DNA from 2 places in the Thiocapsa sp. C2-2m genome. Region 1 is predicted to be linked to the other one. Evidence: predicted binding sites of a transcription regulator. Region 1 holds the regulator's gene; the other holds the start of a gene.
What was found. Region 1 encodes FNR, which switches genes on or off when oxygen is low (the NO sensors DNR and NnrR bind a similar motif). Its sites were predicted from a motif close to TTGATNTANATCAA; they were not measured.
Positions count from the first base shown of each region.

Region 2: the regulator FNR is predicted to act here: its motif matches at 1,675-1,688, upstream of AADX97_RS23325 (sulfur globule protein CV3).

Region 1 is NZ_JBBWVD010000001.1:188,965-192,464, reverse strand. It holds gene dnaQ (DNA polymerase III subunit epsilon) at 162-884, shown strand; gene fnr (fumarate/nitrate reduction transcriptional regulator Fnr) at 1,088-1,846, opposite strand; gene AADX97_RS00835 (sulfur globule family protein) at 2,008-2,400, opposite strand; gene AADX97_RS00830 (CTP synthase) at 2,727-3,500, shown strand, end outside.
Region 2 is NZ_JBBWVD010000037.1:36,118-39,617, reverse strand. It holds gene glk (glucokinase) at 49-1,023, opposite strand; gene AADX97_RS23325 (sulfur globule protein CV3) at 1,252-1,578, opposite strand; gene AADX97_RS23320 (hypothetical protein) at 1,858-2,031, shown strand; gene AADX97_RS23315 (MlaD family protein) at 2,214-3,239, opposite strand; gene AADX97_RS23310 (ABC transporter ATP-binding protein) at 3,236-3,500, opposite strand, start outside.

The DNA of each region.
Region 1 (3,500 bases):
TTCGCGTCGACTCGGCGTCGCGTGACTCGGCTGACTTCGGCGCAGACGCGATTCAGATATCGGAATTTTTCTCTTTAAACCGCGTCAGGTACGAGCCATTTGGAGTCCTCGGGGATTTGCTTTCCTGCAACGCGGCGGGTTTCACTTAGGACGCGGTTTAAATGAGACAGATTGTGCTCGATACCGAGACCACGGGTCTCGACCCCCAGGCTGGCCATCGCATCATCGAAATCGGTTGTGTCGAGCTGATCGACCGCCGCCTGACCGGAAACAACTTCCACCGCTATCTTCAGCCGGATCGCCAGATCGATGCGGGCGCCTCCGACGTGCACGGGATCACCAACGCCTTTCTCGCCGACAAGCCGCGCTTCGCCGAGATCGCCGAGGGCTTCCTGGACTATTTGGAAGGGGCCGAGCTGATCATTCACAACGCGGCCTTCGATCTCGGGTTTCTCGATCGCGAGATTACCGGCTGGAATGCCGAAGTACCGCGGATCGGGGATCGATGCGAGGTGATGGATACGCTACTCATGGCTCGGCGCATCCATCCGGGGCAGCGCAACAGCCTCGATGCCTTGTGCAAGCGCTACGGCGTGGATCATCGCCATCGCGACCTACACGGGGCTCTGCTCGATGCCGAGATCCTGGCGGATGTCTATCTCGCCATGACCGGTGGGCAGGTGGCCTTGAGTCTCGGGGAGGATCTCGCGACGCCGTCTCATGCCGGGCCGAACGCTCGGCAGCGCGGCCGACTGGATCCGAGTCGGCCGCGATTGCGGGTGACTCAGGCCGATCCGGCCGCGCTCGCCGCCCACGCCGAGCGACTCGCGGCGATCCAGGCGGCAAGTGCCGAAGGTTGTCTTTGGCTTCGCGCCGAGGGATGACACCGCTCGCGGTCTAAACCGCGCCCGGCGCAAGATGCGTCATCGAGATCCTGTGTGGTCTTTTGGAACCCCGCAGTCTCGGCGGAGACGCCGTTTGGAATTTTATCGTTTCAATTTCCTAAACTGCGCCGACTCCGAGGGTTGTCGATCGCTCCGGGGCAGATCCAGTCCGACGAGCATCCCAAAGCCGCAGCGGGCGCAGTTTAGCTCTGCTGCTGTTGGCGCCGATTCTGCCCGGCGCCGCCCACCAGCGACTCCAGCGTGTCCACGTCGAGCAACTGAATGTGCTTGCGGTCGACGTTCATCAGGCCATCGTCCTGGAAACGCGTGAAGAGTCGGCTGACGGTCTCGACGGCGAGACCCAGGTAGTTACCAATCTCGTGTCGGGACATGCTCAGATAGAAGTCGGTCGCGGACAATCCGCGTTTGTGCAGTCGCTTGGACAGGCTAAGCAGGAAGGCGGCGAGCCGCTCTTCGGCGTTCTTTTTACCGAGGAGCAAGAGCATGTCCGTGTCGTGCCCGATCTCTTTGCTGAGCAGCCGATACATCTGATGCTGAAGACTTGGAATGGTCGCCGTGAGCTCTTCGAGCCGGGTGAAAGGGATCTCGCAGATGGCGGATGTCTCGAGCACCTTGGCCGAGCAGGCGTGGATGTCCTTGTCGATCGCATCCAACCCGATCACCTCGCCCGGAAGATGAAAACCCAGCACCTGCTCGCCGCCCTCGGGGCTGGGGGCAAAGGTCTTCACGGAGCCGGTCTTCACAACATAGAGCGAACGAAATCGGTCCCCGTCGCGAAACAAAAAGTCACCCCGGTGAAGCGGTCGTGTTCGCTTTACGATCTCGTCGAGTCGCTCCACATCGTCCGGTGCAAGGCCCATCGGCAAACAGAGCGACGACAGGGAGCAGTTCCTGCAGGCGATGCGAATGGTCTCCAACGAGATGACTTTATGATGGCTCACAGCATCGCCCCACAATCTTCGATCGCCTGATTTTGAACCGTCGTTTGATCTGGATCAAGCGAAGATTATCTTCTTGTCATCGGGTCGACCTGAACCCGCAAGAAAAGGCCGCGCCCTCGCGGGCGCGGCCTTGACGCGAGCCTGACGAATCGGCGTTCGGCTTACTTCGCTTCGCCGGTCGCGGGGGCAGCGGGCGCGGCGTAGGGCGCAGCATACGGCACGCCGTAGTAGGGGGTGCCGTAACCCGGATAGCCATAGCCGTAGCCGGGGTAACCGTAACCGTAGCCTGGATAGCCGTAACCGTAGCCGCGTCCGTAGCCGCGACCACGTCCGTAGCCGCGACCGCCGCCGCTCATGTTCATGTTGAAGTCGCCCCAGCCGTCGCCGAGCATGTCGCCGAACAAGTCGCCGAGACCGGAGCCATAACCGGGCCCGTAGCCGCCGTAGCCCGGACCGCCCCAACCCGGTCCCCACCACGCCTGGGCCGGGCTCACGGCGAAGGCGGCGGCGCCTGCGATTACGGCGGCACTCAACAATTTCGCTGTTTGATGCATCGTTGACGCTCCTCTATTGACATTTGACATTCATCATCAACAACATCGATCAAGGCCGCTGCGACGCCGCCCGATCCTGACGAGCGCCGGCAGCGCCGAGAGGGTGTGTTTCGTGACTTGCGAAACGCCGTCAAATATACCCAGATCTCTGGATTTTGTGAAGTTTGCCGGGGCCGGCCCGGGGCCGGCGGCAGGGTTCGGGCGTGCGATGGTCGTCCCGAGTGCTCGGGTCAGCGCGCGCCTGTATCCCCGTTGAGCGGATCCGGGGATTTTGGTAGCGTGTCGGCGGATACGGGCCATCGCCCTCGACTGCCTCCTCGACCCCCATGACCAAGTTCATCTTCATCACCGGCGGTGTTGTCTCGTCGCTCGGTAAAGGCATCGCGTCGGCGTCTCTCGGGGCGCTGTTGGAGGCTCGCGGCCTGCGGGTGACCATGATCAAGCTCGATCCCTATATCAACGTGGATCCGGGCACCATGAGTCCGTTCCAGCACGGCGAGGTCTATGTGACCGACGACGGGGCGGAGACCGACCTGGATCTCGGCCACTACGAGCGCTTCCTGCGCACCCCGATGGGTCGCAACAACAACTTCACGACCGGGCAGATCTACGAGAGCGTCATCCGCAAGGAGCGGCGCGGCGACTATCTCGGGCGGACGGTCCAGGTCATCCCGCACATCACCGACGAGATCAAGCAGGCGATCCGTCTGGGCGCCGAGGGCGCCGACGTGGCCATGGTCGAGATCGGCGGCACCGTGGGCGACATCGAATCCTTGCCCTTCCTCGAGGCGATCCGCCAGATGCGGGTGGAGGAGGGGCGCGAGAACGCGCTCTTCATGCATTTAACCTTGGTGCCCTATATCCGCACCGCCGGCGAGATCAAGACCAAGCCCACGCAGCACTCGGTCAAAGAGCTGCGCTCCATCGGTATCCAGCCGGACATCCTTTTGTGTCGGGCGGAGAAGCACCTGCCGGACGAGGAGCGGCGCAAGATCGCGCTCTTCACCAATGTGACCGAGGACGCGGTCATCTCGGCGGTGGATGCGGACAATATCTACCGCATCCCGCGCTTGCTGCACGACCAGAAGCTCGACGAGCTG
Region 2 (3,500 bases), on a different contig from region 1:
CTGGAGGCTGGAGGCTGATAGCTGACAACTGACTGCCCGCGGCACTCCCTACTGCGACTCCAGAAACAACGCCGCTCCCATCAGCGGGGTGCTCGGCTGTACGATCACCCGAACCGGCATCGCGCGCATCAGAGGCTCCAAACGGCCTTTGTCGAAGAAGCCCTTCAGGAAGGCGCTGCCGCGCAGGGCGTCGAGATTCTTCGGCGCGATCCCTCCGCCCAAGTAGACCCCGCCGAGCGCCATCTGCTTGAGCGCCATGTTTCCGGCCTCGCGCCCATAGAGAAGAAAGAATAGATCCATCGTCTCGGTGCAGACCGGGCAGGAGGTCTCGGAGGCGGCCGCGGCAATCGCCGCCGCAGCATCGCCACTTGCGATGGACTCGCGCAGTGCGGGCGGCGATTCGATTCCGCGCCATTCGGACAAAAAGTCGTAGAGATTTCGGATCCCGAGCCCGGAGACGATGCGCTCCCAGCTCACCCGGCCGAAGCGCTGCTTTAAAAACGCATGGAGCGCACACTCGCGCTCGTCTGTCGGCCCGAAGTCGGTATGACCGCCCTCGGTCGCGAAAGGATGGTAACGCAGACCGTCCCAGAAGAGTCCGGCCTCGCCGAGCCCGGTACCGGCGGCGACCACGCAGGCGTTGCCCTGTGTCGGCTCCCCCGGATGGATCACGGCCAGGTCATCGGGCCCCAATGCCGCAAGCCCCCAGGCCGTCGCCTCCAGATCATTCAGCAGTGCGACACCGGCAAAGCCGAGTGCCTGCTCCATGGCATCGGCGTCCAGCTCCCAGGGGAGATTGGTCGCCTGACTGCGCCGCTGGCGCACCGGCCCGGCGATCGCGAAGGCGGCGAAACGACAGGTCATTCCGGTCTCCTCGAGATAGCGCCGGACGATCTCATCGAGGGAGTCGAAATCCGCACTCGGATACTGCCGCGTCTCCTCGAGATCGACACGGTTTTGATGCGTCTTCGCAAGACCCAGGGCAGTCTTGGTGCCCCCGATATCGCCGACGAGTACTCGCATATCGCTTCTCCGGTCAGATCGCTGACAGGGCGCGCGTGCAGGCGCGCGCCCGGGCCGGCCGATCTCGGGCCGGCGAGCCGACACGGATGATAGCAGGCAGCAGGCACGAGGCGGCGACCAGGGCGGCGAAGCAGCAGTTCCAAATGCGCCGTCGGCCTCGGGCGCGGCTCCCGGCGGCGGATGCGGTGGGTCTCGCCCCGATGCCGGACGGCATCGAGGCGAGTCGAGTCACTTGCTGGAGTCGGTGCTGGAAGGCGTTGTCGTCGGGTAGCTGTAGGCCGGATAGCCATAAGCCGGGTAGCCGTAGAGCGGCGCACCGAAGCCGTAGGGCGCACCCCATCCGTAAGGCGAGCCGTAGGCCCCGTGGGGATATCCATAACCACCATAGGGATAACCCCCATAGGGTCCGTACCAAGGCGAGCTCCAAGGTCCACCCCAACCGCCGGGGAACATCCCAAAGGGCCCGGAGCCCCAGAAGGCGTTCGCGGACATGGAGCCGAACGCCGAGACAGCGGCGACTGCCGCAGCAAGCACAAGCCGTTTTGTTGTCGTCATCACATTTCTCCCGTCTCGAGAAACCTGTTGAGCACGCCGTGAGCACCATGCACTCCGACGCGGAATCAAGATTAGGACGGAATCCAAGATAGAGGGTTGATCTTGATCAACAATCGCTAATATTAGCGACCATCCTGAAGCACCTGACAAGCGGTAACACGAGCGGACGGGATGCCCGACAACATCGGGCGACGGGGACCAAAATTAGGGGTTGATTAATTAGAATATGCTTATATAATGATCCCCATACCAGCAACCAATCGAAATTGGAGATATACCATGGGTGCTTTAGGTGTTCTTGCCGCAGTCGCTCTGCTCGTAGGCGGAGTCCAAACCACGATGGTCATGCCGGAGTCCGAGCGTCTCGCCAACGAAGAGACGAAAGAACCGGTCGTCGAAGTACAGGCAGTGTCCGCCGACACGACCCAAACCCCGAGCTTCCTCGACTTCTAGTCGAGTCCAGCGTCAGTGCATCAGGCCCGGTACGCGTGCGTGCCGGGCCTGATTGTTTTCAGGACGGCCCGATTTCAAGATCGGTGGTGTCAAAGCGAGCGTCTCCGCCCCTCGCGAGCTTCCGGATTCGGCAGTCGAACGGCCTCGGGAGCGTCTCACGCGGCAGCCGGCCGAATCGAGGATTATCGCTTACCGCGCACAAGCGCCTCGGGATGCCGCTCCAGATAATCGGCAAGATCCCGGAGCGATCGGGCCGCGGCCGATGCCTCGACGAGGAACCGGTCGAGCTGAATCCGTGACCCGGTCGCATCGCCGGCCAAGGACCCCAGCGAGCGCATGGTGGCCTCGAACTCGCCGAGCGCAGCCTGCGTCGCGCCCGAGAGCGGAACCACTTGATCGTCGACCCGGCGCACCAGTACAGCCAGCGAAGCGGTGACTAGCTCGAGATTCTCCGCGACCGGTACCACACCGGATTCCAGCGCTCGTGCCAGCGCACCGTAATCCTCGAGGATCGAATCGAGGCGCCGTGCGAGCGGCTGCACCTCCCGATTGAGTCCTCCGAGCAGGACGCGAGCCTCGTCCAGGGTCGCGTTTAGGGTCTCGAGCAACCTCAGAACCTCCCCGGAGCCGATCAACTGCCGAATCGAGGCCAGGGTGAGTGCCGCCTCGTTGGCCAGATCATCGAGCCGCAGATTTTCGAGCATCTCGGTCATTCTGTCGCGCGTCGCCTCGATCGACGGGACCTCGACAACGTCCTCGGGATCCTTGATCAGCCGCAGCGGTCGGCCGCGAACCAGTTGCAGCGCAATCATGTATTGGCCGGTCACGAAGCTCACCGACTCAAGCCGTGCGTGCAGACCGCGCTCCTTGACCAAGCGCCGCAGGATCTGCGCCGGCGAGTCATCCGACTCCGCCCCGAGGATGCGCACGCTGTCGGGCCAGACCTCGTAGGTCACGGGCACGCTGAAGATCCCGGTATCCGGCGAGAAGCTGAGCTCGATCCCCGTCACACGGCCGACCGTCACCCCCTCGAACTGCACACCGGCGCCGACGCTCAGCCCCTGCACCGAGCCCGGAAAATAGGTCACCATCGGCACCCTCTCGCGAAAGAGCGCACCGCTGCCGAACACCAGGATCGCGATCACGACCAGGGTCAAGGCCCCGAGCACGAAGCCGCCGATCACCGTCGGATTGGCCTGTTTGCTCATGTCTCTCCCCGGCTCAAAAAATCACGGACGAGCTTGATCCCGCAATGCTCGCGCAGCTCTCGGGGGTTTCCCGTGGTCAGCATGGTCTGCGTGGCGGCGTCGAGGAATACCGAGTCGTCGGCAATCGCAAAGATGCTGGCCAGATCGTGTGTGACGACAACCATCGTTGTCCCCAGACTCTCGCGCAGTTCCAGGATCAGGTCATCGAGCAGACGCGCGCTCAGCGGATCCAGACCCGCGGAGGGCTCGTCGAAGAAGAGG